4 regions of the Virgibacillus sp. CM-4 genome follow, and region 3 is predicted to be linked to each of the others. Evidence: riboswitches for the same ligand, from Rfam matches in the RefSeq annotation. Region 3 holds a riboswitch; each other region holds the start of a gene.
What was found. A riboswitch is a leader RNA that binds a small molecule or an ion and turns the genes downstream of it on or off. The one in region 3 is predicted to bind S-adenosylmethionine.

Region 1 (7,437 bases), on a different contig from region 3:
AGGGGGTCTATTGGGAAAGAAAGTGATTTATTTTCTCTTTACAGATACAGGGACAAATTTGTCTAAGGCCATCAACTATTTTACTAAACAATCCTTAAATCATGTATCCATTGGTTTCGATGAAGCATTGACTGAAGTATATAGCTTTGGTCGCAAGCGGCCGAAAAATCCGTTTATAGGTGGTTTTGTAGAAGAGGATATACGAAGTGATTTTTTAAGAGATGCAAATTGTGCGATCTATCGTTTTACCATATCAGAGACAGAATGTGAGAAAATAATCGAAAATATAAAGCTTATAAAAAGCCAAAAACATAAATATAGATATAATTTCATTGGGCTGCTAGGTATCTTATTACAAATTGAAATAAATCGAAAATGTGCGTTGTTTTGTTCACAATTTGTTGCAACAGTATTAAAGGATGTACCATCTTTTAAACCAAATAAGCCGACTTGTTTTGTTACTCCTGCAGATATTAGAGATCATACGGGAATGGAACTAGTGTATGAGGGGCTATTAAAGAACTATCCAGCGGTTGAACAAGTGTCTGAACAAGGTGTGCATAGCATGAAGCAACAGAAGCAATCATTTTTATTTATAATATCATCGAAAGTAAAGCAATTTGTTATTCGTTAAATCCATAAAAAAACTTCGTCATCATAATCATCTCCTGTAAGGGAGATTATGTTTTCAACGATGACGAAGCTTTTTTATTCTTATTATTCAATTCCTAATGTTTGATAGGGTACACGGAATTTAAATGCTAAGTTATTAGCCTCTAAGTCAATGTGCTCAACCGCAACTTGGAAGTTACTTTTTAATTCCATATCCGTTACAGCAACATAAATGGCTTCATCTTCAGGATTAACAGTTACCCATTCGGGCATCGGAAGATATTTATCAATATACTCCATGATTTTCTGGTTAGGTAATTCTAATAAGCCAATTGATATTGATTTTTGCTCAAGAATAATATCTCCATTTTCTTGGACAAATGGTTCCAAATGAACAGATAAAGGAACAGTGGAAGAAAATACAGGCAATTCCCCAATTAAATGTACATCCTCCCCAAGTTCAATCCGGTAATGGTGGTTGGTATCATTTAAAACTTGATCAATATACGCATTCACCAATTCATTTAAGTTTTCTTTCGTTGTACGTACGATAAATTCGGAGCTATCATCTGTCTGCTCATTCGTTTGCTCAGGGTAATCAGCACTGGAAACAGGCCAAAAAATAAGCGCTAATAATACAATAACGATAAAAATATTAAATGAAAGGAGGGCGATAAACCAACGCTTCCATTTTCCTTTTCTCCTCTCGCTTCGCTCAGGCATTTCTATTCATCCTCTTTCTTATCTTCATTCGTTATAAAATCTAAAACACGCTGGGCCATTCGCTTGTATCCTAGATTATTTGGATGGAAATTATCTTCAGCGAATAAATCTTCATTGGTGTTATTAAATAAGTCAATTGTTGGTATAAAGGATACATTTGATTGTTCAGCTGCAATTTTTTCCCCAGTATCATTCCAATTCTTAACGATAAGTCCGAGTTCTTTAATATCTTTGAAATACTTACCAAATGGATTGTAAAACCCTAATAAATAAATTTCAGTTCGAGGGTTTATATCATGTATCTTAGCAAAGATATTTCGTAATCGTTGCTCGTAATCTGCCCGTTCTTTTACAAAATCTTCTAGTTTTAGATTCGTAATATTATCCTTTAGCACTTGCATAATATCATTTGCACCAATCGTAATTAGTACAATATTCGAATCTTTTATTGAGGAAACGATATCTGGGTTATCCAATCGTTTTAATAATTGATCGGAACGATTACCTCGAATGCCATAATTATCAATTGACACAAGCTCCTCATCCTGATTTATTGCACGATCTAGTACGCCAAGATAACCACCTGTTTGCGTTGTGTCACCAACGCCCTGTGTCAGAGAATCTCCAATAGCTGTGATATGTGTTTTATTTGAAAAATAATTGATCGTTTCCTCTACTGCATTTACTACCATTTCGGAAAAGTGCTGCTGGTCTTCGTTTATCGTTTCTTTATTTGTCTGTTCATCATTCTGTAAGGAGGTATCCGGTTGTTTCTGGTGCTCATCTTCTTTTTCTTCAGGTATAGTAACATGATCAAGCTTTGCTTTAGATTGACTGGTTACGATAAAAATAAGCGTAATACCTAGAAGAAGCAAACAGATCGCTCCTAAATAATACACATTTTTCTTCATGTTTACCCACACCTATGCTGTTATGATATTCGTGTATTTCTAAAATTGTCTCTGCTATTAATATATTCGAAAGTATTTCCTATATATATGTAGATCATAACTTGATCTATGAAAAAGGAAGATGATCCTAACAAATATATCTCTTGATTCCCTGTTTTCTGTATCACAAAAAATAAAGATCGCCTTCTGGTATAAGGCGATCGGTAAGGGAAGGTTATTTATAATTTTTCCAAATCAATAGAAAAGTAAACCTGATTTCTTAAATTGAAATCGAATTGTTAAGTTCCTGTGCTTCCATGCTTTTGGGATTTCATTTGATCATACTTGAATGGCCTCTGATTGACTGTTCGGATTTCGAATTGCTTCTAGTTCATTGAATGGGTTTTTATTCGTGACGACTGCAATTCCGGCAGCAATTGCGTATTCTAATATTTCATCCTTTTTACTTGGGTGTTCAATCCACAGAATTTTCCCTTGTTTATTGATAAATTGTTCTAGCACATCAGATGGAAGATCACTGGTCAAAAACCAAACAGCATCTATGTCGGGTGCTTTGGTTAAGTCAGTATAAGTAGAAAATTCTAATGAATGAGATGAGCCAATCCCAATTAATTCAAAACCAAGCGATTGTAACTGTTTTATTTGATTTAACTTCTCTTGATTAGCTTGCTCCAATCCATACACCGCAATTGTCTTTTTGCGTATGTCACCATCTGTTCGTTCAAACGGGGAAGATAATAACCAATTTATTGCATCTGCCTCCTTAGTGACAAGGCTTGCTTCTTGACCAGTGGCTGTGGCGATTGCCTGATCTAAAGTAGCGAGTAAATCATGAATCGACTCTAAACCAATGGATAATCGGATCGTCTCTTCTGTGACACCACTATCCTTTAATTCTTCAGCAGTTAACTGTTGATGGGTAGTTGATGCAGGGTGGATTATTAATGATTTTGCATCCCCTACATTAGCTACATGAGACCACAATTCAATGGAATCAATCAGTTTTCTTCCAGCTTCCCGCCCACCTTTGATACCAAAGGTAATAATTGATCCGGCTCCCTCGCTAAAATATTTTTTCGTCAATCTATAGGAAGGGTGTTTTTCTAATCCCGGATAATTTACCCATTCAATGGAAGGGTGGTCTTCTAAAAAAGCTGCAATCTCTTTCGCATTCTTATTGTGCTGACTAATCCGCAAATGTAATGTTTCTAATCCTTGTAGCAATAAAAATGCGTTCTGCGGACTAATGCACGCCCCTATATCGCGTAGTAATTGCACTCTTAACTTGGTTGCGAATGCAGCGGGACCAACATCAACAAACTTAAGTCCATTGTAGCTTTCATCTGGTTCGATGAAACCAGGGAATTTTGAGTTATTCCAATTAAACCTCCCGCCATCAACAACTACACCACCAATTGCGGTTCCGTGACCTCCAATCCACTTCGTTGCAGAGTGAACTACAACATCTGCACCCCAAGCTAAGGGTTTAGCAATATATGGTGCAAACGTATTATCAATGATTAATGGAATATCATTTGCATGTGCAATTCCGGCCACTTCTTCTATATCAAACACCTGTAAGCTTGGATTGGTAATGATTTCTCCAAATACAGCCTTTGTCCTTTCTGTAATGGCAGCTTCAACTTCAGATTTATTTGTGCCATCAACAAATTTTACGGTTATGCCATATCGAGGAAGCGTATTTGCAAATAAGTTATAGGTCCCTCCATAAAGATTACTATCTGCTACAATTTCGTCACCTGCACTAGCAACATTAAGTATTGCAAAGGTAATGGCTGCCATCCCGGAAGCAGTGGCTACAGCTGCGACACCATCTTCAAGTGCTGCAATTCGCTGTTCGAATGCATCTACAGTGGGGTTTCCTATTCGTGTATAGATGTTACCAGGTTCTGTTAAACCAAACAGGTTTTGCGCATGTTCGGTATCTCGGAACACATAAGAAGTTGTTTGATAGATTGGTACTGCTCTAGAACCAGTGCTAGGGTCAGGCACCTGCCCGCCATGCAATAATATTGTTTCTGGATTTTGTTGATTAAATTTTACCATGTAATAATCCTCCTTGAAATTTGGGTCTGGAGGAAGAGGAAGAATGAAAAAGCCCTCTTCTTAAGAAGAGGGCTTGGGTTTATCCGTTCCTCCTCTTATCTTCCAGATCACAGATTTGATCTGTAGGATTTAGCACCGAAAGAGTAATCTTTTGAATCACTTCCAGGTTGCCGGGCTTCACAGGGCCTATTCCCTCCACCACTCTTGATAAGAGATGTTTTATTAGTAAATTACTGAATATTATATAAGCATTCGCTTCTACTTGTCAACTCGTTTTGAGAAATTTCTATCTTAGATTTTCGCATTTCTTCTAATCGGTCGTTGATAACTAGCCAACATAAAGTTGATTAAAGCAATCCAGATAAATAAGAAAGCAATCAGATGTGCGGAAGTAAATGTTTCATTATATAAAAATACACCTAAAAATAACATAAGCGTTGGTGCAATATACTGCAAAAAGCCAACCATTGCTAGGGATATTCGTTTCGCACCATTAGCAAAAAGTAATAAAGGTACAGCAGTCATAATTCCTGCACCCATTAATAATAGATTCGTAGTTGAAAGGAATGAAACAAATTGAAAAGTGTTATTCGGAAGTAACACCAAATATAAAACAGCAATTGGTACGATAAGCATTGTTTCTATCGTTAACCCAATCATGGGACCAATATCCACCTTTTTTTTGAGCAACCCATAGAGTCCAAAACTAACTGCAAGTAACAATGATACCCAAGGGAATACTCCATAGCTAAATGTTAAATAAATGACTCCTATAGCTGCTAGTATAATAGAGAGAACCTGACGTGAACTGAAAGATTCCTTTAACACAATAATACCAAGTAAAATACTAATAAGCGGATTAATATAATATCCTAAGCTAGCTTGAACAACATGATTGCTATTTACAGCCCAAATAAATGTAAGCCAATTAATGCTAATAACAATAGTCGCTAAAGATATTCCGAATAATTTCTTTTTATTGTGTAGCAATTGTTTCCACTCATGAATAAAGTCCGGCCATCGTCTCATAAATAAAACGATTAAAAACATAAAAATAAATGACCATAGAATGCGATGAGCCAACGTTTCTCCTGGAGATACATCGTCCAAGAGTTTCCAGTAAATCGGCAAGAACCCCCAGAGGATGTAGGCTCCAGCAGTATAAATCATCCCAGACTTATCCTGTTTTGTATTCATATGTTCCCTTCTTTCCAAGAATGTTATCTATATAGTAAGCAAGTTTAGAATTACTTATGGAAAAAAGCAATAACAATGCTCTCGCGAAGATTTTTACTGTAGCAATAGTTGGAAATATCTATTACTTCATTCTCACTACCATAGGAGCATTTATCTGTTACAAAATAACAAAAAATTACAAATTTCCTATTTATTTCTGAAAATTCAGGTGATAAGATAAATATATGCCGGCAAACAATATTGTAGGAGGTAAAAAATGAAACGAAAATTGTATATTTCGATTTTCGCATTTGTACTGTTGCTTACTCCTTTGCATATTGAAAATGTATTAGCCGCTGAAGAAGTTGTCAAACCATCTAACGAATTGAATGGAAAAGTAACAGAAGCAATAAAAGATGTAACTGCAGAAGGAAAAGAAGGAAAAGTCGAAATTAATGGAATGACTGTTCATATTGATCAGGACTATATTCAGGTTGACAGGGATAAGAAAGCTGTTACTCTTCATGAAGAGAAGCCGATAACGAATCAACGAATTCGTTTAGAAGGAGCAACTATCGCGCATGGTATCGTATTCATCCCTCCAGAGCGCCAAAATAACAGTTACCCAGGACAAGGTCATGTACAAACATTTTTAATGTTAACAGATACGGATGGGCCAATTGGTCCTTTGAGTATCGAAGGGGATATAGATGTTAATACTTCGAATAATAAAACAGGTTCTTTCACAGAGGATTTTGCCAATGTGGAGGCAGACTGGAACTACCTTGAAATGTTTGACGAATATGAATATGAATTTGCGTTCACGCCTGTTGAAAAAACAAAGTTTTATGAAATAGAAACGAACTTAAATGTGGAGTTTTTAACTGATCAAGACAGCGTAACAGAAACAGTGGGTCCTATTTTAGCGAATAAAAAAGCATTTGAATATCCATGCAGGTATTTCGATCCTAGGGAAGTAAACGTGCCTGGTCAATGCCATGGCGGCGACTTTACTACCCAATTATTATACGCTGATCCATATTCTGATAAGGTAATGTTTACACCGGATACGACGACGATGAGTCAGGTTCCTCCGGAAGATCGCGTACCATGGAACAATGAATTAAGAGGAGAATACATTGCAGAATATATTGATAGATATGGTGACCCTACAAAAAAAGACCCTGACTTCGCTTGGAAAGATTATGATATACATCACATCATTCCGAGAGAATATGGAGGATCAAATTATTTTAATAACTTAATTCCACTGAAAAGGGAGTTTCATTCACAAAATGTGACGCCTTGGTGGACAAATTATTAGACAAAAAGAAAAAGACCATTTATGTTAATCTACATAAATGGTCTTTTTAACCCAGAATCCAAGTTGTCTAAAAAGGAGGGTTTGAAATGAATGAGGGCCTAATATATCGAACCATTTCTAATTTAAAGCAAGCGTTAAAGGATAATATATTACTCGTTCCCAATTCAAATGGCCAACCAGTTAAAATGCATTTTCAATTCAATGAACCAATTTCGAAAGAAGAAATAAATCAAGTGGAGCAGTTTGAGGAAATAACATTACCGTCAGATTACCTCTATTTCTTATCTTTACATAATGGGGCGACCCTGTTTGAACCATGGTATGGAGGGCAATTTGAATTATATCGTTTAATTAAAGTTAGTAAAACGAAAAGGGCAGGATTGTTTCCTGAGAATTGCTATCCGATTGGCGACTGGAATGGCGAATATTTACTTATTGATGTCAAAAAAACGAAGGATGATCACTACCTGCTTTGGTGGGATTCTAGTATTGAATCGGATACCAAAGATTTGCAAATGAATTTTAGTTATTGGCTCTACCAATTTATCGTTACCAAGGGTTCTAAATTTTGGGAGAAATAATATCTTCTTACAGAACTTTCTAGAAAACGCTTTCATTCATGTT
Region 2 (7,437 bases), on a different contig from region 3:
CCGATATTAAAAAGTCTACCATTAAGTATTCAGCACTTATTTGCGATGTTTGGATCAACCGTGTTAGTTCCTATACTATTCGGTGTAAACCCGGCAACAATTCTACTAATGAATGGTGTCGGTACATTAATTTATTTATTTATAACCAAAGGAAAAATTCCTGCTTATTTAGGATCTAGCTTCGCATTTATCTCTCCGGTAACAATTGTATTAGGAAATTATGCTGGCGGTGATGGGTATAGTTATGCATTAGGTGGTTTCTTCGCTGTAGGTGTGGTACTGAGTCTCGTTGCCCTTATCATCAAAATAGCAGGAACAAATTGGATCGATGTTATTTTCCCACCCGCAGCAATGGGGGCTATAGTAGCTGTCATTGGGCTTGAACTTGTGCCAACTGCTGCGGAAATGGCAGGGTGGATTGCACCTGCTGATGCAGCTGCAAATTGGACGGTAGATGCTGATACGGTCCTTGTATCGTTTTTAACTTTAGCAATTACTGTCATTTGTTGGGTTACTTTACGCGGTTTCTTAAAAATCATTCCAATCTTAATTGGCATCATTGCAGGCTATATTATTGCTTATTTTTTTGGACTTGTCGATTTTACCGCTGTCAAAGAAGCAAGCTGGTTCTCATTACCAGAATTCTATCAGATAAAATTTGACTGGTCTGCCATATTAGTCATCCTTCCTGCAGCACTAGTACTCGTACCTGAACATATTGGACATCTGTTTGTAACTGGAAATATTGTGAAAAAAGACCTAACAAAAGAACCTGGGCTGGATCGCTCTTTAGCAGGTAACGGTATTTCTACCATTATCTCAAGTTTTTTCGGATCTACACCAAATACTACTTATGGTGAAAATATCGGTGTGTTAGCTATTACAAAAGTGTATTCCACTTGGATTATTGGGATTGCAGCAATGATTGCAATTATATTATCTTTTGTCGGTAAGTTAGCGGCGTTGATTTCTTCCATTCCAACAGCTGTTATGGGTGGTATTTCCTTATTACTTTTTGGAATCATTGCTACCAGTGGACTACGGATGCTCGTAGAAGCCCGTATAGATTATGGTCGTTCCCAAAATCTAATCTTATCAAGTATTGTCTTAGTAATTGGCGTCAGTGGGGCAACCATCCAAATTGGTTCAGTTGCACTATCTGGAATGGGGCTTGCTACCATCGTGGCAATGATCCTTAGTATTTTATTTAAAATACTAGATGTATTACATTTAACAAATGAATAGTAAATACACAAGAGGGTGACCCGAAAACAATCTAGATAAAAAATTCTGTACGATTACCATCTAAGGATTGGATAGCATTATCGTAAATCATTCAAATGAAACAGGCCTGATTTCAGCGGGAATAGCACGTTGTTATATTTCATTCGGTAAGCGTTTTTTGCTTACGAGTTAGCTGTATCGCGTGACCGTGGAATGCATGGCCTATTTCACATAGAGAATTAAGACAGGTAATGAATAATTCGCATCCGAATTATTCATTTTTAGTTATGCCTCAGTCCATTAGTTTTAAGTCTCTTTGTAAGCGGATAAACGCCAACACTCTGAATGATCAAAGACAGTAATATTATGGCGAATAACAATGGTATGATTGGATTATTTTTATCTACAGCTGCTTCTAGCCCAAGAACCAGAGCTACAGACATTGTGCCTTTTATCCCAGCCCAGGTAATAATAGCAGCATCTTTTATAGATATGGTTCGCTTCCAATTTATGCGCAATTTAGTAATTAAAGTAATTACGACAAACCGGACCATTAATGTACATATAAAAATAATAATAGCCAGGGCCCATTCAGAAGCAGCAAGATAATTTGCGGTTTGTACACCAATAAGTAAAAAAATTAAAGATAAAATAGTTAGTTCAATGATCTCCCAAAAACCATCCAGTTGATCCTTAAAATGCACTTCTTTAATATTTCTCCCAAATTCATAGGAAAGCATCATACCGGCAGTCACAGTAGAAAGGACACCTGATACTCCGAGTAACTCCCCTAAGTAAAAACTACCATAAGCAACGATAATACTTAGCATTACTTGATATTGACGATGGTACGTGTAATGAATGGCCTTACTCATTAACCAACCAAAGCTTACGCCGATTGCTACGCCCCCCAACGAAACCAAAAGAAATTCATTAATAAAACCGCTAAAATCAAAGCTCGTCCCTTTTGTATACATACTTAACAGCACACTGAATACAACAATACTTGTTCCATCATTTAGCATGGATTCACCTTCGACAATTTCTGCGACCTGTTGGTCATCGGACGACTTTTTTAGGATCGTTACAACAGAAACAGGATCTGTCGGAGATAAGATAGCAGCAATCAGCAATGCCGCTGCCAATGATAAAGATATGAATAAATTTCCAATAACATAAATGAGAACAGCCAAGATTGCGATTGTCAAAAATAAACCAAATGTTCCTAACGTTCCAATAAGTATTTTGTTTCGTTTCAGGGCTTGAGTAGGGAACTGATAAGCAGATATGAATAACAAAGCCGGTAGAAAAACATGAAATAAAAGTTCCTTTGTTATCGTAATATTGTCAAAATAATGAAACATCGATAACAACAAACCAAACAATACTAAGATAACCGGAGCAGGAAAAAATTCTTGTTTTTTATCTACAGAAAAAACAAGATACCCTATGATTACTAACAATAAAATCTGGTGTACAGTCATTGGTCATCCTCTTTCCTTTTGAAAACTAACTATCCTATAAAATTACCCTAAAGACAGAATATCAAACGCAAGTGGAAATACAAAAAGCCGTAACATGTTATCCATGTAACGGCTTATTAAGTTATTAAACACGACAGTTTATCACTAGAAAATCAATAGAAAAGGATCGATTACTAATTCTTAGCCCTGACTATAGTACATAAAGAATCGGCAATTCTAATGCTTTGTTCTATTTTTCGGTAAGGGAAAGAGAAGGCTGATCAGAATAGAGATTTACTTTATTTAATTTTTCTCCTAAATAAGTTGCTAGCTCAAGCATTCCAAAAACACCGCTTTTTGCTTCAGCATCGCTATTATAGTTGGTATTTGTATTAATATCATAGGTATATATGGTTCCATGTTCGTCTTCAATAAATTCAATACCTGCTACTTGAATATGATTAGCAGCCAGTACCTCTTTATATTTTTCAATAATGGGGTGATGGAACCCTTGTCGAATTTGAAATTTTTCATTCTGCGCTTGTTGTTCCCCTGCCGGACAAAATAAATCTTCAATCGTGCAGGCATCTGCAGGACAGAGTTCAAACCCTTCAGATGTGTCAACCTTTACTGCATATACGAATTCTCCACCTACAAATTCGCAGCGGGTAATAGATGCTGATGGAGAGGGAATGTATTCTTGTATTAGCGTTACACCATCAACGGGTTCTTCAAATGTTTCACTTTCAATATATTGTTCTAATGCTGCTTTGCTATGAAACAGTTGTACGCCTAACCCTTTTCCAGCTCGATTGTGCTTGGTAATAAATGATCTCCCTTCGAATAATTCAGCTGCTTCTGATAATTGCGATTTCCCAACAGCAGCCACTGTTCTCGGCGTTCTCACTCCATATTTTTCCAATTCCAAATATTGTTGGACCTTACTTACTTCTAGCTGTAATGCTCGACTACCATTAATTACTGTTCTACCATGATACTCCAACCATGCTAACACTGCATTCGTCAATTCAGGAGCAAAACGATTCCCTCTTGTATGCGAAGAAGCACTCATTCGATTATAGAAAATTCCTTTAGGTGGTTCACTTAATAAATCGACCGTGCCATCATTCAGTAACCAGTCTTCATAAGGTAATCCCAATTCTTCTAATCTAGCAGTTAAATGGCTTGTCCATTCTGGATTTTCATGTAGGATATATATTTTACTCATTACATATCTTCCTTTATACCGTTGTTTGTTCTTTACGTAGTTGTTCGACTAAAGGCATAACTTGTTCAGAAAAACGTTTCATCTCTTCTAACTGCGGAGAGCATTGTAATAATAGCAAATCAACACCTGCCCTCTCATATTCGAGAATTCGTTCCGCTATTTGTTCTGGTGTTCCTATTAAATGTGGACGTAATCCTCGATTAGATACAGAATAATCCTTTAACTGAACAGCTTGTTCTAACTGTGATTTTGAAGTGAAATCTCCAAATCCACTATATCCACTTGTGTCTTTTACCATGGTGATTCGTTCTAATTCCGTAAGTGCTGCCGCTTCTGTTTCCCGACAAATTACATAAGCTGCCATTCCAAATGATCGAATCGGATCTTTATTTGCTTTCCTTCTACGTGATTTCATATCTTTAATTTTGTCAGCAACCTCTTCAACCGTGCCACCATGCATGACATAAGCATCACATAGTGTGGAAATTACCTGCTTACCCTTTTCAATTTCTCCCCCAGCGTATAACATGGGATTGGGGCGTTGCAGCGGCTTTGGTTCCAATTTTGTATCCTCAATTTGATAGTACCTTCCATGATAAGAAAAAGTGTCCTCTGTCCATAAACCTTTTAGTATATCGATAAATTCTGTTGTTCTTGCATACCGCTCATCATGTTCTGTAAAGTCTCCACCATACTGTTTAGCTTCTTCTTCCCACCAACCAGAGACAATATTAAGAGTAAATCGCCCATTGCTCATGCGATCGATATTTGCAGCCATTTTCGCAGTAACCGCTGGGTGGTGAAATACTGGACGCACAGCAGTCATAATTTCTATTTTATTCGTTACTGCTGCTAACCCAGCTGCAGTAGACCATGCTTCTAATGAATCTGCTTCTATTCCTTTTATATCATTTAAATAAAGTTCCGCAATTAGCGTTGTATCATATCCCCATTCCTCTGCCGCTTGAATAACTGTCTTCGCATATTCAAAGGTTGGCGGCATATGTTCATCATCTACATTACGTAACCATCCACCAAATATTGGTAACCAAAATCCATATTTCATTGACTCCACTCCCAGATGAATTTTTCCCAAAACAAAAAACTCTTTTCCGATAAGAAAAGAGTTTGAAATCTTGTTATTTCAGTTCTCTTCTTATCTTTCAAGTCACATGGACTTGATGGATTTGGCACAGTCTTTTTATAAATGGTTATAAAAACCTGTTGCCGAGGCTTCATGGGGCCATATCCCTCCACCTCTCTGGATAAGAACACAATATTTAATTCACTATATTAAGCCTATCGCAAATATGCTTATCTGTCAATTTTGATAACTCTTATCATTCGGAATGGATCATCATATCCAATAGTTGATTCTCCATTCGTTTTCCTTCTTCCTCATCTAATAAATTATTGAACATAATGGAAAATACAATTTTTTCTTTGTTCGCTTTTTCTGCATAACCGGATAAAGTACTAATGGTATATAAACTGCCTGTTTTGGCCTGAACCGGTAACCCATGCATACGGTGCTGTAAGGTACCACCAATGTCCCTTTCTGATTCCCCCGCAACTGGCAAGGCGTGAAAATAGGTTGAAAACCATTCCTTTTTTTGAATCACATATAGTAACCAGGAAATTTGGTTTGCTGGTATCAAATTCATATGAGATATTCCGGATCCGTCTCGCAACACAATCCTTTTGTCTCCATCCCAAAATTCACAAGTTGTTTTTCTAACACATTTAATCCTTTTTCCCAACTACCTTCCCCATACACCTGCTTGCCCATTTCCTTTATCAAGATTTCACCAATTGTATTGTTACTATGCTTCATAAATGGAACCATCAATTTCGATAAGGGGATAGAATAACAAAAATGCAATAACTTTGTATTGGTTGGTACTTTAGCTATCTCCCACCCTCCACTATAGGTAATATGATGTTTAGTTAATGCCTGTTTGAACAAATCAACAGCGTATCCTGTTGGTTCCCATACCGATACCCACTCTTTCAATCCTTCGTGCCTATCGGGAATCTCGCCTGTTATCGTAATTAAATTGCTTCCATGTTGACGCTCAAATATTATATTTTCTTTTTTATTCGTTTCTACGGTAACTGCCTTATTATCTATTTCAATATATGTAGACTCCGGTGAAGAGGTAATTATAGGATTTTCCCCCAGCTTATTTGGTCTAATCTCCACCTTAATTGTTCCAGCATGATAGTCACTGTCTGGAGAAGCTGTTAAGGCTGAAATTTGCGCACCGTAATAATACGTTTCATCACTCCAAATCATATCTGGCGAGAGACGAACTGAATCATACCAAGTATCATCCCCAATAACCTTCCCTGAAATATGCTGAATACCCATTGCTCTAAGTTTGGCAGCAAATCCAGCGAAGTCTTTCGGTAATAAAGTAGGATCCCCTTTTCCTATTAGGTATACATTTCCTACTAAGCATCCCCCTTTTATTATTCCATCTGTACGTATCTCTGTCGAAAAGCGATACGCTTCACCTAATACAGCCAGACTGGCTGCTGCTGTCAACAACTTCATATTGGAAGCTGGACGTAATCTAGTGTCTGCTTTATGTTCATAAATCGTTTCACCAGTATCTGCTCGTCGAATACTAACACCAACAATTGCTCCAGCCAGTTTTGGAGACTGTTTCAGATATGTATCAATAGACTTCTTCACCTAATCACCACCTCTCTTCCCAATACCCACGGTTCTCTGATGTGCCTCTTTTATATTCTCGTTTTGTCGTTCGCTTGGCACAATATCATAATCTATGTTTAAAAAGGGAATAGAAAACAGCCACATTTGATGTTTTGCTTTAAGCTTTCCTTCATTTGTTTCTTCCACTTCAAACGTCTCTTCAATTGGGAGCTTAAATAAGCCTTTTCCAACAATTAAATAGATACCAGAATCTGCTTGTTCATATTTCAATTTTTTACTAGATAATTGTAACTTTTCACCATATTGACTTAACTCTAAAATGCCAATCATAGCTGTCCCTGGTAAAGGTAATGCGATGTTCATATACGTTTGATCGTTATTTTGATGGGAAGAATAAAGTGCTACAAAGATAACTTCGTTTTTGATCTTCCTCACCCACGCTCTTACATTGGTTCTTCCATCCATACGATCATCAATCGAGTGAATAGCACCTGTCATTTCCTGTCTTCTACTTGACAAAGGCAGATTCAATTGTTTTATGATACGACTAATTTGTCTATATATTATCGCTAGCGGTTTAAACCAGTTTTTCCACCTTACTTCAGCAAATAGCTGATAGTTTTTCGTATTCTCATAGAAATCAATAATCATTTGTGATAATGTATCCAGTTGAATTTCATTCGCATACTGTTCCATACAGTCTACTAAACCATTATAAAATTGGTTATCTGTCTTCCCTTTGATTATTTCCTCACCTATGATCCCCTTCCCCTTTATCTTACTTCGTGGAAATGGTTTATTCCTTTGGTTTGAAAAAGGAGGAGCAATGATCCAACCAGCTG
Region 3 (7,437 bases):
ATCGGCAAATTTTGATCGTACCGAAGGATTATCCGTAATGGAAAATATCTTACAAAGTGTTGGAGACTTCCATGCTGTATTTGCGCATAATGATGAGATGGCACTCGGTGCAGTGGAAGCACTGCAGGCGCAGGGCTTATTAGATAACGTAGTTGTTGTCGGGTTTGATGCTACTGATGACGCAGTAGCAGCTGTAGAAGAAGGATCGATGGATGCAACCATCGCACAGCAGCCAGGTTTAATCGGTGAAAGAGCAATTGCTGCTGTTGGAAAGATTGTCAAAGGCGAAAAAGTAGAAGGTTTCATTCCGGTTGAATTACAAATGGTAACCGAATAAAATTCCTCCGAAAAGCGGTATCAAATTTAGAATGATGCCTCCTTCCATAAACGATTTTATGAAAGGAGGCAGCCACTGATATATCGATAAGAAGCAGTAGAAACCCTTCGGCTTCTGCGGAAACAACAAGGCCCATGATGCTCCACTCGGATAAGAACTTTGCTTATCCGGGTTAGCTAAGGCCATATTCTTCGAAAAGCAAAACGATTTCAAACTTCGATAAAATTACGCTTATAGATATAATTGGTGTAAGGAATCGTTACTCCCAAATTTCTTTCGCAACGTCTACAATGAATTTTAGTTTCCTCCACTGTGCCTCCTCAGTTAAGATATTGCCGTGATGGGTAGAAGCAAATCCACATTGTGGACTTAAACATAATTGCTCTAAAGGTACATAGTTGGCTGCCTCTTTTACTCTAGCGATAATCGCTTCTTTATCTTCAAGTTCTCCTGTCTTCGAAGTTACAACACCTAATACGACTTGTGGCCCTCCAGTAGGAATATGCTTTAAAGGCGTAAAGTCACCGGAACGTTCATCATCATACTCGAAGAAAAAGCCATTTACTTTCTCCTTTGCTAATAATGTTGGTGCGATTAAAGCATAGCTGCCTTCAAAAGCCCAAGTTGATTGATAATTACCTCTACATAAGTGGGTGGTAATCTTTAGGTCATCTGGTTTGTTTTCTAATGCACCATTAACAACGCGAAGAGCTAAATCAATTAATTGTTCCCTTGAATAATCGCCATCATTAAATGGGATAGAAGGTGCTGATAATCCTGCAATGTAGACATCGTCTAATTGAAGGTATCTAACGCCGGCATCATAAAATGCTTGAATTGCATCTTGATATGCTTTGATTACATCATTGGCATAATCTTCGATGTTTGGGTAGATTTCCGAATTTCGAATCCCTTTATTGAAAAGTTGATTTGGGCTCGGTATTGTCTGTTTAGGTACTGCACGATCACCAACAATTTCTTTGAACGCAATAAAATCCTGTATAAACGGATGCTCTGAATGAAACGAAATCTTACCTGTGTTACGTACATCGTATTTTTCTGTTTCGACATCTTTGAATTGGTAGCCAGATGATGGGACATATCCTTCAATGCCGTTTAAATGTTCCAAAAAGTCTAAATGCCACCAAGTTCTTCTGAATTCACCGTCTGTAACTACCTTTAAGCCAACTTCAATTTGCTTATCAACGATGTAATTAATTTCTTCAGTTTCAATCGCACGTAGTTGCTTTTTTGTTATCGTGCCTTGTTGATAATCTCTTCTTGCTTGATGCAGTCTCTCTGGTCGAAGTAGACTTCCTACATGGTCTGCCTTGAATGGAGCTTTAATAAGAGTGGTTGTCATTTTACATACCTTCTTTCTTTTTGTTTGTATAACTAAAAAGCCTCTTCTTATAGATAAGAAGAGGCTTTGATATACATTAGCTTGTCCTCTTCTTATCTTCATGCAGCATGCATCTGGAATTGGCACAGTACGTATGAAAAGTCTGTTGCCGAGGCTTCCAAGGGCCAGTCCCTCCACCTCTCTGGATAAGAAGTTATACGATTAATTTAATTATTGAAAATAAGATTACCGTATATACATTGTCTTGTCAACATTATTATTTTAAAACTTCAAATTTTCTTTATTCATGATATGCTAGAGTTATAAAATAGAAGAGGAGATGAGTGGTATGCGCAAATTAAAGTTGGGAAAGAGTGACCTATTTGTTTCTAACCTTGCATTTGGCTGTATGCGGCTAACTCAATTGTCTGTAATGGAAGCGGAAAAATTACTTCACCATGCATTGGGTCTTGGAATCGACTTCTTTGATCATGCAGATATCTATGGCGGAGGGCATTCCGAAGAAATATTTGCTAAAGCTATTCAAATGCGTCCTTCGGTACGAGAAAAAATGAAAATTCAATCAAAGTGTGGAATACGAGAGGGGTTCTTTGATTTTTCTAAAAACCATATAGTAGAATCAGTAGATGGAATACTTAAACGTCTCCAGACAGAGTACCTTGATGTATTATTACTCCACCGTCCGGATGCGTTAATGAAACCTGAAGAGGTGGCAGAGGCATTCCAAGTTCTTAAAGATAGTGGTAAAGTTAGACAATTCGGTGTGAGTAATCATAACCCATTACAAATAGAATTATTAAAGCAATACGTTGCACAAGATTTAATTGTTAATCAATTACAATTCAGTATTATGCATTCTGGAATGGTCGATGCAGGTCTGCAAGTAAACACCCAGCATGTAAATGGAATAAATCGAGATGGAAGTGTATTAGATTATTCTCGAATGAATCATATGACAATACAAGCTTGGTCACCATTTCAATATGGATTCTTTGAGGGCGTTTTTATTGATAATGAAAAATTCCCTGAATTAAATACAAAGCTTATGGAAATAGCTGAAACATACGGAGTAACAAAAACAGCAATTGCTATTGCATGGATTCTACGTCACCCTGCAGGAATTCAACCTGTTGTAGGTACGATGAATCAAGAGCGTTTGTCACTAATAGCAACAGCATCTGACCTTCAGATTACTCGAAAAGAGTGGTATGACATTTATCAAGCAGCAGGAAATAAACTGCCATAGTCAATAAACACAATGTTTCATTTTCGGGATGAAGAACCGCTTCATTCTATTTTTTTCGAAACCCATGAATCAATCTACTGAAAAAAAGGCGTTATTTCCCATCTTACTATGAAAATGAGGAGTACAACCATGTATCAAAACTCAGAGCGTTTTCTTACTGCATTCAACCGAATAGAAAAAATGCTACGTGCGTTATTAATTCATAAGAAAGATGTAGGTTTCTCTAAGGCTGTAAAAATACTTAGAAATTCTAACGCCCTCGTTCGCGAATATAGTGATGATCTTTTGGAGTTTGCAGAACTACGAAATGCTATCGTACATAATAAATTAGATATGACACATGCCATTGCAGAACCGCATGATGCAATTGTGGAGAGAATTGAAGAAATTGAAATAGAATTAAATGAGCCAAAACGGGTAACTCCTTTATTTTCTAGGCAAGTACTTTATTATCAGAGTAACGATCCGTTAAATCAACTTTTAACAATTATTCATGAAAAACAGTTATCTAAATTTCCTATTTATCAAGGAGATACGTACAAAGGATTATTAACCCAAAAGGGGATAACGAACTGGCTAGCTAGTAAAAAGCAAGAAGAGTCATTTGCTAAGAGTAGTTGTCAACTAGAAGAGATCTTGCCATTTGAAAAACAAGATAATTCTCGTTTTATACATCATGGAATGACAATATATGAGGCCATAGAAATTTTTAAAGAACATACAAGTAAAGGAAGGCGACTAGAAGCATTGCTCATTACCAAAAATGGTAAACCTTCCAAACAATTATTGGGTATGATTACCGCGTGGGATATTTTGGAAATATCCTAATATTGAATAAAAGAAAGAAGAGGAGAAATATGAGGGTTGTCTCGATTGATTTTGAAACAGCAAATGAAAAAAGATTTAGTCCATGTGCAGTGGGGATAGTAGTTTTAGAGGATGGAAAAATTATTGATGAATTCTATCATTTAATTAATCCACTTATGCATTTTAATTCTATGAATATTCACGTGCATGGAATTAATGAAGCTGATGTCGTGGGTGAACCGACGTTTCCTGAAATTTGGCCATCGATCAAATCGTATTTAAGAAGTGGTTTAGTAATTGCGCATAATGCTAGTTTTGATATGAGTGTTATTCGGCAAACACTTGATTATTTTGGATTACCCTATCCTGAAATGAATTATCTTTGTACCGTTGGATTGTCCAAGCAATTTTGGCCCGACTTAACTAATTATAAGTTACATACACTAGCGAACTTTCTACAGATGACGTTTAATCATCATCATGCGCTTGAGGATGCCAGAGTAGCAGCAGCACTATTTCATCATGCTTTTAGGGAAAGTGAAGCCAAATCATTAGAAACATTTTTAGATAGATGCAATTTACAAACTGGTAGAATTTATGAGCGAGGATATGTTACTCCAAAGAAAAAAAAGAAAAATCAACCTAAACGAATATATATTTAAATGGATGGAGGAATAACTAAAACGAGTAGCTGCATCGGCATCATCATAATTGCAAGAAATAAGCCATGCTTTCCGCCGAAACGATAACTTTGGTAAACAAACAATACCTACTCGCATCAAGCTTCGGACGCCTTATTGTTCCTCAAAAATTATCCTTATTTCATTCCTTTTGGCAGTAAGATATTTCAAAAAAATAACGTTAAAATCCCAACTACCATCCGAAGTAATTGGGATTTTGCTTTGTTTAAAACCAAGCTTCTTGCTTTTATTAAATATCTGAATTAAACTAAAAAAAAGAAAATTCTATCTTTTTATATAAATTTTATCATTTGAGGGGTGAGTAAATGAACACGCAGGCAAATGTACATGATGAAATGAAAATGATTCAACGTGCAAGACGGAACACGCTTAGTGATATACTCTCACGGACAGCAGCTAGAATGCCAGATAAAAACGCAATCGCTTACAATGGGGTGACAGTTACGTACAAGGAATTAGATACACTAGTAACTCTCACAGCATATGGTTTTAAGAGAGATGGGATGGGTAAAGGAGATATGATCATTGTCATGTCGAAAAACAGCTTGGACTTTGTGATAGTCAATTTTGCTCTTGCACGTATTGGGGCAGTGATGATCCCAATTAATTATATGTTGAGTACAACGGATACAGCTTACATTATTGAACATGCGAAAGCTTCGGGATTTATCGCATCTAAAGCGTACGCGGATGTACTAGATATTTCAGCGAAGGAAAAAGCGAAAGAAATTAAATATCGGTATATAATGGAGAACAGTGAAGACCAGGTAGAAGGATGGAAGAACTTAAAGGATATACAAGATGGGCACAATTCTAATGCAAAGATTGAAGTTGAAATTGCTGATGATGACCTCTGTCATGTGTTATATACAAGTGGTACAGAATCACGGCCAAAAGGGGTTATGCTCACGCATAAAAGCATCATGAACGAATACGCAAGTTGTGTTTTCAGTGGAAAAATGGAAAGCGATGACATTATGATTCATGCATTGCCACTATATCATAGCGCGCAATTACATGTATTTTTAGGTCCGAGTATATATATTGGATGCAGTAGTATCATCCTTGAAAAAGCTACTCCGGAGTTGATTCTTAAAACAATTGAAGAAACTGGTGCATCACAGCTATTTTGTCCTCCTACTGTATGGATAGCGATACTCCGTCATCCTGATTTTGAGGTGCGAGATTTATCTACACTAAGAAAATGTTATTATGGCGCAGCAATTATGCCAAGAGAAATACTAAAAGAATTGTCGAGTCGATTGCCAAACGCAAAATTCTGGAACTTATATGGTCAAACAGAGGTTGCACCACTAGCCACTGTCTTGCAACCGGAAGACCAGTTAAGAAAGATTGGTTCAGCTGGAACGCCATCCTTATATGTTGAAACAAGAATTGTGAACGACCAGGATGAGGAAGTTGCCCGTGGAGAAGTTGGTGAGATTGTGCATCGAACACCACATGCAATGAAGGGGTATTTATATGATCCAGTTAAGACTCGTGAAGCCTTTCGGAATGGTTGGTTCCATAGTGGTGATCTAGGAAAGATGGATGAGGAAGGGTATATTACGATTATTGATCGTAAGAAAGATATGATTAATACGGGTGGAATAAATGTTTCAAGTAGAGAGGTAGAAGAAGTAATTTATCAATTGGAAGGAGTATCAGAGGTCGCTGTTATAAGTATTCCGGATCCATACTGGATTGAAGCGGTTACGGCAATTATTGTCCCCAAAAAAGATGTAACGTTATCGAAAGAAGTGGTTGAGCAATTTTGTAAGGAGCATTTGACCAGATTTAAAGTTCCTAAGTATGTGACCTTTACAGATGCATTGCCAAAGAACCCGAGTGGAAAAGTACTTAAGCGTGCACTACGTGATCAGTATGAAATATTAAATAAAAAGTAATTCTTTATCGTAGGCATACATTACAGTATTTTTGTCAGACTATAAATGGAGGTGTTTTTTATGACTAAAGAAAAAGAACCATATCAAAAACGAAATGCACAAACAAGTGTAAATCCACAAGGCTTATCAGAAGATACGGCAGATCAACAACCTAAATCACAATTAGAACAACGAGCAAAGAAAAAGAACACAAAAATTTAAGAGGTGAAGAAGATCGACCATACATTAAAATATCTTAGAGAATCCTTGTCTAACTACATGGATAATGCGTATTGTCAAACGATCGTAGGAAAAATGGAACAAGGTCATTTTGCAAGTGAAGTAGCCTTTGTTAAACAGTTGAGTGAAGAAGAATTAACGTATTTAAATGATGTATTGGAAAATGAGATAAATTATGCAAAAGAAGTACAATTCGATAATCGCGTAAAAGAATTAACAGAAGTCTACGAACAATTATTTTGAATAATCCTTCTTTGAATTTAGGATAATTTTACCATTGATTATTCATTTCATAACGTATAATATAAATATTACAAGCTACGTTGTACGTATTTAATTAAGTTTTAACCTCTAATGAATGAATAGGGAGTTTTACATCGGAATTCTAATGTCGAGCCGTCCATGAACGGAAGGCAGGACAATTTCTGCAAACACCCACTTAGCGAAGTGGTGGTTTAAAACTTTTTATTAGATAATACGGCAAATGTGGCCTGTTACTATTATACGTAAATAAAGTAGACCAGTTTCTAATGAAACTGGTCTTTTTGGTTTCCTTAGTAATTATAAATTTTACGACTGTGGTATGGCTGATGCGACCAACGAGCCTAACGAGTCTTCTCGTACTTATTCGCTGAAAACAAAGCATAAAATCGAACAGGTGCCATACTGATGATCGTTATGCAGCAAATTCTAAGGAGAATCTCGCTTTTTAGCGGTCAGTGATTAGGTTGCTCTTATTAGAACAGCGTCAAGCGCTTGGTTGGTATCCATATGAAAAGCTTATATATTTGTGATTCCAAAACGCTCTTCAGATAACTGCTTGAACGAATGCGTATCTAATTTTAGTTTATTCTTTT
Region 4 (7,437 bases), on a different contig from region 3:
TAAATTTAGCGTTATGAGAAGATACTCTTGCTTTGGCAGCTGCATCTGGCTCTAGTAATAATTTGGCTTGGTTAACTGCATTAGCTGCGTCTACAAAAGCCCCTGCAATTAAATGAACTTTACCATCAAAGGCTAGTATATCGCCAGCAGCATAAAGCCCTTCAACGGATGATGCAGATTTAGATGTGCCTTTTACAAAGAAATCGTTTTCTATTTCAATATGAAGGGGGCTTTCTTTAATAAAGGTTAGTTCCCTTTCATAACCGTAATTAATAATTAGATCATCTGTTTCTAATCTTATTGACTCGTTGATTTCATGGTTATGAATACTTACCGCGTCAATTAGATTTCCTTCTTGATTTGCATGCAACTTCTCTATCGTTGAATTGAGATGAACATGGACGGATGAATTCATTAATTGCTGAATTTGGGCCTCATGACCTTTAAATTCATTTTTGCGATGTACAATATGTACTTGATTAGCAATAGGCTCAAATTCATTTGCCCAATCAATTGCAGAATTGCCTCCACCAGAAATAATAATGTTCTTTCCTTTAAAATGTTCAAGGCTTTGTACCGTATAGTGGAGATTGGTTACTTCAAATCGATCTGCTCCTTCAATATCGATTTTAATCGGATTTAAAATACCACCACCAACAGCGAGGATAACGGTTCTACTTACATATTGATTCCCAGAGTTAGACGTAAGGACAAATAACTGATCTTCATTCTTTTCGATTTTTGTGACTTTCTCATTTAGAACGATTTCTGGATCAAAAGTCACAGCTTGTTCCGCCATTTGATCAATTAATGTTGCTCCAGTTACTGGGGTTAATCCGCCAACATCCCAGATCATTTTTTCAGGATATACATGTACTTTACCACCTAGTTTCGGTTGATATTCTATGATGCGAGTGGATAAGTCCCGCATGCCGCTATAAAAAGATGCATATAATCCTGCTGGTCCGCCACCAACGATCGTTACATCTGTTATATCTGAATTTCGCATATAAGTACCTCCTCCATTTATGATAATGAGAATCATTATCACTAATTTTATTATACAGAAATTTTAGAGGAACGCAATAAACGATAGGTAAAATTACATAAAGGAAAGCGGAAAATTTTAAAATTTTTTCAAAATAGTGATTGACAGAATGAAAGAAGCGTAGTAATCTAATAATCATCATAATTATATTAACGAATACTTCTTATTCAGAGAGGTGGAGGGAATTGGCCCTAAGAAACCTCGGCAGCGGACTGTTAAAAGTACTGTGCCAAATCCAACAAGCTACTGTGCTTGGAAAATAAGAAGAGAGCGCCACATATGGAATCTCTTCTTGATTAAAAGGAGGGATTTTTCTTTTGTAAACACCTTTAAAACCGATTCATCAAGGATTGTATGATCGATCGTGAACACAAAATGTTTACATGTTCATAAAATTTTAATACTTCTTATCCAGAGAGGTGGAGGGACTGGCCCTAAGAAACCTCGGCAGCGGACGATTAAGTACTGTGCCAAATCCAGCAAGCGAATGATGCTTGAAAGATAAGAAGAGGGTAATGGATAGCCTCTTCTTTGATGAAGAGGCTTTTTTATTTAGAAGGGGAGTGACAGCATGATTACGTTTGATCAAGTAACAAAAATATATAACGGCAAAGAACAGCAAGTAAAAGCATTGGATCAGGTGAATTTACAAATTGAAAAGGGAGAAATATATGGTGTGATTGGTTTTAGTGGCGCAGGAAAAAGTTCTCTCATCCGCTGTGTAAACCTATTGGAGCGACCAACTTCTGGGAAAGTAATCGTAGATGGTCAGGACATACTCAACCTTTCAGCAAAGGAATTAAGGGAAGCAAAACGAAGCATTGGAATGATATTTCAACATTTCAATCTATTAAACTCGAAAACGGTGTATACCAATGTGGCTATGCCTTTATTATTAGCTAATATCCCAAAAAATGAAGTGAAAAAGCGAGTTGACGATTTATTGGCATTTGTAGGACTAGCGGATAAGGCAAATAGTTATCCTGATCAGTTATCAGGAGGGCAAAAACAGCGTGTTGGAATTGCACGTGCATTAGCCACAAAGCCAAAGGTGTTGTTATGTGATGAAGCAACGTCAGCACTCGATCCAGAAACAACCAAGTCGATATTGCAATTATTAAAGAAAGTAAATGAAGAATATAATTTAACGATTTTAATCATTACTCATGAAATGGGTGTAATTAGGGAAATTTGCGATAAAGTGGCCGTTTTGGATAGTGGAAAAGTGGTGGAAGCTGGTTCTGTATTTGACGTATTTTCCCAACCTCGAACAGAGATAGCCAAAAATTTTGTACGTTCCGTGATGCATGATGAGATACCGGAATCGGTTTATCAACTCGTAAAAGCACAAGACGAACGACATCAGATATACCGTATTGTATTCGTTGGATCTTCAGCAGGCGCTCCGTTACTATCGCAAATAGCTAAGCAGTATGCTGTCGAAGTGAATGTTTTATTTGGGAGTATTACGGAGTTACAAGGTATTCCTTTTGGCAATTTAATTGTCAAATTTGATGGAGACGAAAAGGAAATTAACCGAGTGATCATGCATATTCACCAACAAGATGTCACGATAAAGGAAGTGTTAGCAGATGTTAGTTGATAACCAACAAATTGTAGCAGCATTATGGGAGACAATCCTAATGGTTGGTATTTCTTTACTTTTCTCCTTTGTGATAGGACTTATATTAGGAATTCTATTAGTGGTAACAAGGAAAGGACATTTATGGGAGAATAAAGTGGTTTTTACGGTTTTGAACGCATTTATAAACATCTTTCGATCAATTCCATTCATTATACTTATGGTCGCTGTCATTCCGTTTACCAGATTAGTGGTTGGCACATCAATTGGTACTGCGGCAGCAATTGTCCCAATGATTTTGTATGCAGGTCCCTATATTGCTAGATTAATTGAAAACTCTCTATTGGAAGTTGACCCAGGAGTAATGGAAGCAGCTCAAGCAATGGGGGCAACACCGTGGCAAATTATTATTCGTTTCCTTATTCCAGAAGCGTTAAGTTCTTTATTATTAGGTATCACTATTGCAACCATTGGGCTAGTAGGCGCATCTGCGATGGCAGGAGCTGTTGGCGGTGGTGGTCTTGGTGATCTAGCAATCACCTATGGATACCAACGCTTTGATACAACGGTGATGCTGATTACAGTTGGTATTCTTGTCGTTATGGTTCAAGGACTGCAATCAACCGGTAATTTCATTTCTAAGAAAATAAGAAGAAGATAAGATAAAAAGGAGCGAACAGCATGAAAAAATTATTTGTGTTTTTAGCACTTATTCTATCAACAATCGTTATTACTGCTTGTTCTAGTAGTGATGCAGCTACAACAGTAAAGGTAGGGATAAGCGGATCCGACACAACCATTTGGGAATATGTAGCCAAAAAAGCAAAAGAGGAAGGGATAAATGTAGAGATCGTCCGATTCTCTGATTATGTGCAGCCAAATCTAGCTTTAGCTGAAGGTGAAATTGATGCAAATGCTTTTCAAACGGTATCTTATTTTGATGCCTTTATAAAGGAGCATAATCTAGATTTAACACCAATTGCCACGACCGTTATTGCGCCAATGGGATTGTATTCTGAAAAACATGATCAACCAGAGGATATTCCAGAAGGTGGAACGATTGCCTTAGCGAAAGAAGCGACAAACATGGGAAGAGGTCTCCTTCTTTTAGAAGAAGCTGGTTTAATTAAGTTAGAAGAGGGATTTGATGGCAATGGGTCACTAGACAAAATTGTTGAGAACCCAAAAAACCTTCAGTTTGAATTATTAGTTGCTGGTCAAACCCCTCGTGTATTACCAGATGTGGATGCTTCGATAATTAATAATGGTATTGCTGTTGATGCAGGATTTAGTCCGTTAGATGACGCTATCTACCATGAAGATGAAACAGCAACCCCTTATATAAATATCATTGCCGTCCAAGAGAAAGATAAAAACAATGAGGTATTAAAGCAATTAGCGGAAATTTATCAAACAGAGGATGTTGCCAACTTTATAGAAGAAGAACGAAATGGAAATTCTATTCCTACATTTGTTCCGTTAAGTGAAATCGGTCATTAATTAACAAAAAACGAGGTGAGCAAGGATGACAGTTGCAATTGATCGAACAACAAAATTAAAGAAACAAATTGCTGCGTATATTGATGCAAATTCAGAAAGATATATAGGAATAAGCCATGCAATCCATGAAAATCCAGAAATCGGAAATCAGGAAGTTTACGCAGCAAAAACACTAACTGATATTTTGGTAGAGGAAGGCTTTGAGGTAGAAAAGGATATCGCAGGACATCCAACTGCCTTTATTGCCAGAAAAACGGGGAAAAACAAAGGACGTACAATCGGTTTTTTAGCAGAATACGATGCATTGCCGGGTATAGGTCATGCTTGTGGCCATAATATGATTGGCAGCCTTAGTATTGCTGCTGCCATTGGTCTTAGCAAAGTCATTGATGAGATTGGTGGTGAATTGGTAGTACTTGGGACACCGGCTGAGGAAGGTGGGCCAAATGGCAGTGCGAAAGGAAGCTTTGTAAAAACAGGCCGAATAGATGATATAGACGCTGCGATTATTGTTCACCCAGGTGCTGAAACAAATACTACTCGACCAACGTTGGCTGTTGATCCATTGGATTTTGAATTCTTTGGGAAGCCTGCGCACGCATCTGCCTATCCTGAACAAGGGATTAATGCGCTGGACGGAGTAATCCAATTATTTAATGGAATTAATGCACTACGTCAACACCTTCCAAGTGATGTACGTATTCATGGAATTATAACAGATGGTGGAGATGCGCCTAATATTGTACCGGAATATGCTAAGGCACGCTTCTTCATCAGAGCAGCCTCACGAACCGTCTTAGATGATGTAACAGCTCGTATTAAGTCAATAGCAGAAGGAGCAGCATTGGCAACGGGGTCCAAGGTGAACGTTTCTGCATTCCAAAATCAAGTAGATAATTTTATTATAAATCGTTGTTTTGATGATGTATTTACCCAAGTAGTGGAGGAGTTAGGAGGGACTGTTCATACAACGGATCATACTGCACTTGGCTCGACGGACGCAGGAAATATAAGTCAGGTTATTCCAACCATTCATCCACATATTAAAATTGGTCCAAGTGATCTAATAGGGCATACGGAAGCATTTCGGGATGCTGCTAAATCAGAAAAAGCGGATCAAGCTTTGATTATTGGAGCAAAAGCAGCAGCATATACTGCTTTTCAATTAATTACGGATAAAACAGTATATAAACGAATACAACGTGAGTTTCAAGAAAGAATAAAGGAAAGGTAAGAGTTAGGTTTGAAGAAATCTTGCGAAACCAGGATTTCTTCTTTTCTTTTTACGTAATATTTATCTGCTAATCAAAAGAAAATTATGAAATCTGATTTTCTAATTGACAAGCTTATCCGACCGTGATATAGTATATTCTGTTGCCACGGAGGTATACCCAAGTCTGGCTGAAGGGAGCGGTCTTGAAAACCGCCAGGGGTGTAACAGCCCGCGGGGGTTCGAATCCCTCTACCTCCTCCATTTAAAAATTAGCGCATAAAATTTTGGAGATAAGAAAACCGTTACTGTGTAGCGGTTTTTTTCGTATTTTATAAGAAAATGCTCTTTCATTTCTTATAGAAAAGCTTTCATTGTAAACATATAATTACTATAACCTTATTATACTTAATTATAGATGAACTTGACATTTCACGTATTTCAGCATATAGTACATATCTAAGCCAATACTATAAAAAGGCAGTGAAGAGGCTAGTAGTACCATGTACGTACGAAAGAGAATGGGATTCATCGGCTGAAAGATCCCAACGTCAACGACGGGTATGAACCTACCTCTGAGCCGTTAGTTAAAAACTGACCGCAGATAAGACTGTGTTAAAAATAAAAGCTGGACATAGGAAATCTATGTCAATTTAGGTGGTACCGCGGAAAACCCTTTTCGTCCTTCATATTGGATGAAAAGGGTTTTTTTGATTCTTAATTCTAATTTAGTAGCAATAACCTAGAGGAGGTTTTGATAATGAATAAAAAAATAGCTTTTATTGGTGCAGGATCCATGGCTGAAGCAATCATTTCAGGTATGGTACGTGCTGAAATTGTAGATAATGAAAAGATCATCGTTACAAATCGGAGCAACCGAGAACGTATTACGCGGTTAGAACAGCGCTATCAAATTAATAGCATGATGGATAAGGAAAAATTGACAACGGATACGGATATCATCATTCTTGCTACGAAACCATACGATATGGAGCAGGCAATTGATTCAATTAAGGCTTATGTTACAACAGATCAATTAATTATTTCTGTTACAGCAGGCATTTCTACGGAATCCATTCAAGAATTATTTGGCATTGAGATTCCAATTATACGGGCAATGCCCAATACTTCCGCATCCATTGGCTATTCTGCTACGGCACTTGCAGCAGGAATCCATGCTAGTGAAAACCATATGAAGGAAGCAAGGGTACTTTTTGAAACAATAGGAACAACAGAAATTGTAGATGAATCCGATATGCATATCGTTACAGGTATTTCTGGAAGTGGGCCTGCTTATATATATTACCTCGTAGAAGCAATGGAAGCAGCAGCCATATCATCTGGACTAGATAGGGATACGGCCAAATCGTTGATTGCTCAAACGATCCTAGGTGCTGGCGAGATGTTACAGCAGTCAGAAGATACTGCTGCGGCATTAAGGGAAAAGATTACAAGTCCAGCAGGAACCACACAAGCGGGTATCGAATCCTTAAAAAGAAACGATTTCCAAAAGATTATTATGGAATGTGTGCAAGCTGCCCGTGATCGGTCCATTGAATTAGGGAATGAAAAATAAGGAGGCGGATCCATGCCAATTTGTGCTCATTGTGAGAAGCAGTGGGAGTATGTAGATACATTGAAACGTTGTTTTCGAATAAAAATGCCATGTCCTTATTGTGGTGAAGCAAATTATCATTCTGCACAGAGTCGGAAAAAAGAGGCGATGAATTCCATTATTATGCTTCCTTTTATCTTTCTAATGAATATGATTTTCGACTTTTCCGTTTCTGGATTATTTATTATGGCGGGGATTTTACTAATGTTTATTCTAGCAATCGTGCCATTTTCAATCGAATTGAGCGAAGAAGAGGAAGCACTATGGTAGAGGTATTCTTTTGTTAACAAAAATGCGCCCTGGTATGGGCGCATATTATTTGATTAATTCTCTTGATTTCCAACGTCTCGATTGTTGAATAAAGTGTCCAACCTTTTCTAGGATTGGTTCGATTGATTCCTCTTGTTTCAAGAGATCATAATCGGAAATATTAATTCTTAGTATTGGGCAGGCGTTAAAATTATTAATCCAATCTTCGTATC

Region 1: linked by a shared signal. The riboswitch ahead of M948_RS28845 (PLP-dependent aspartate aminotransferase family protein) and the one ahead of M948_RS39215 (5-methyltetrahydropteroyltriglutamate--homocysteine S-methyltransferase) in region 3 are both predicted to bind S-adenosylmethionine.
Region 2: linked by a shared signal. The riboswitch ahead of M948_RS38005 (LLM class flavin-dependent oxidoreductase) and the one ahead of M948_RS39215 (5-methyltetrahydropteroyltriglutamate--homocysteine S-methyltransferase) in region 3 are both predicted to bind S-adenosylmethionine.
Region 4: linked by a shared signal. The riboswitch ahead of M948_RS30720 (methionine ABC transporter ATP-binding protein) and the one ahead of M948_RS39215 (5-methyltetrahydropteroyltriglutamate--homocysteine S-methyltransferase) in region 3 are both predicted to bind S-adenosylmethionine.

What each region holds. Positions count from the first base shown of each region.
Region 1 is NZ_AUQA01000002.1:1,135,498-1,142,934, reverse strand. It holds gene M948_RS28860 (hypothetical protein) at 11-634, shown strand; gene M948_RS28855 (YpmS family protein) at 718-1,335, opposite strand; gene M948_RS28850 (SGNH/GDSL hydrolase family protein) at 1,338-2,246, opposite strand; gene M948_RS28845 (PLP-dependent aspartate aminotransferase family protein) at 2,565-4,313, opposite strand; SAM riboswitch class I at 4,406-4,527, opposite strand; gene rarD (EamA family transporter RarD) at 4,605-5,510, opposite strand; gene M948_RS28835 (HNH endonuclease signature motif containing protein) at 5,767-6,813, shown strand; gene M948_RS28830 (SMI1/KNR4 family protein) at 6,900-7,394, shown strand.
Region 2 is NZ_AUQA01000006.1:925,820-933,256, forward strand. It holds gene uraA (uracil permease) at 1-1,245, shown strand, start outside; gene M948_RS37995 (cation:proton antiporter) at 1,506-2,708, opposite strand; gene M948_RS38000 (ATP-grasp domain-containing protein) at 2,938-3,915, opposite strand; gene M948_RS38005 (LLM class flavin-dependent oxidoreductase) at 3,929-4,981, opposite strand; SAM riboswitch class I at 5,069-5,187, opposite strand; partial or broken gene dacB (D-alanyl-D-alanine carboxypeptidase/D-alanyl-D-alanine-endopeptidase) at 5,256-6,613, opposite strand; gene M948_RS38015 (YndJ family protein) at 6,614-7,437, opposite strand, start outside.
Region 3 is NZ_AUQA01000007.1:77,985-85,421, forward strand. It holds gene rbsB (ribose ABC transporter substrate-binding protein RbsB) at 1-337, shown strand, start outside; gene M948_RS39215 (5-methyltetrahydropteroyltriglutamate--homocysteine S-methyltransferase) at 597-1,700, opposite strand; SAM riboswitch class I at 1,790-1,892, opposite strand; gene M948_RS39220 (aldo/keto reductase) at 2,029-2,946, shown strand; gene M948_RS39225 (CBS domain-containing protein) at 3,076-3,774, shown strand; gene M948_RS39230 (3'-5' exonuclease) at 3,804-4,415, shown strand; gene M948_RS39235 (fatty acyl-CoA synthetase) at 4,760-6,361, shown strand; gene sspL (small, acid-soluble spore protein L) at 6,422-6,562, shown strand; gene M948_RS39240 (sporulation protein) at 6,566-6,823, shown strand; RNA gene ssrS (6S RNA) at 6,893-7,077, shown strand; gene M948_RS39245 (arylamine N-acetyltransferase family protein) at 7,361-7,437, opposite strand, start outside.
Region 4 is NZ_AUQA01000002.1:1,533,969-1,541,405, forward strand. It holds gene M948_RS30715 (NAD(P)/FAD-dependent oxidoreductase) at 1-1,009, opposite strand, end outside; SAM riboswitch class I at 1,209-1,314, shown strand; SAM riboswitch class I at 1,453-1,556, shown strand; gene M948_RS30720 (methionine ABC transporter ATP-binding protein) at 1,620-2,651, shown strand; gene M948_RS30725 (methionine ABC transporter permease) at 2,641-3,291, shown strand; gene M948_RS30730 (MetQ/NlpA family ABC transporter substrate-binding protein) at 3,312-4,130, shown strand; gene M948_RS30735 (M20 family metallopeptidase) at 4,156-5,364, shown strand; tRNA gene M948_RS30740 (tRNA-Ser) at 5,512-5,604, shown strand; gene proC (pyrroline-5-carboxylate reductase) at 6,098-6,916, shown strand; gene M948_RS30750 (TIGR04104 family putative zinc finger protein) at 6,929-7,225, shown strand; gene M948_RS30755 (deoxynucleoside kinase) at 7,271-7,437, opposite strand, start outside.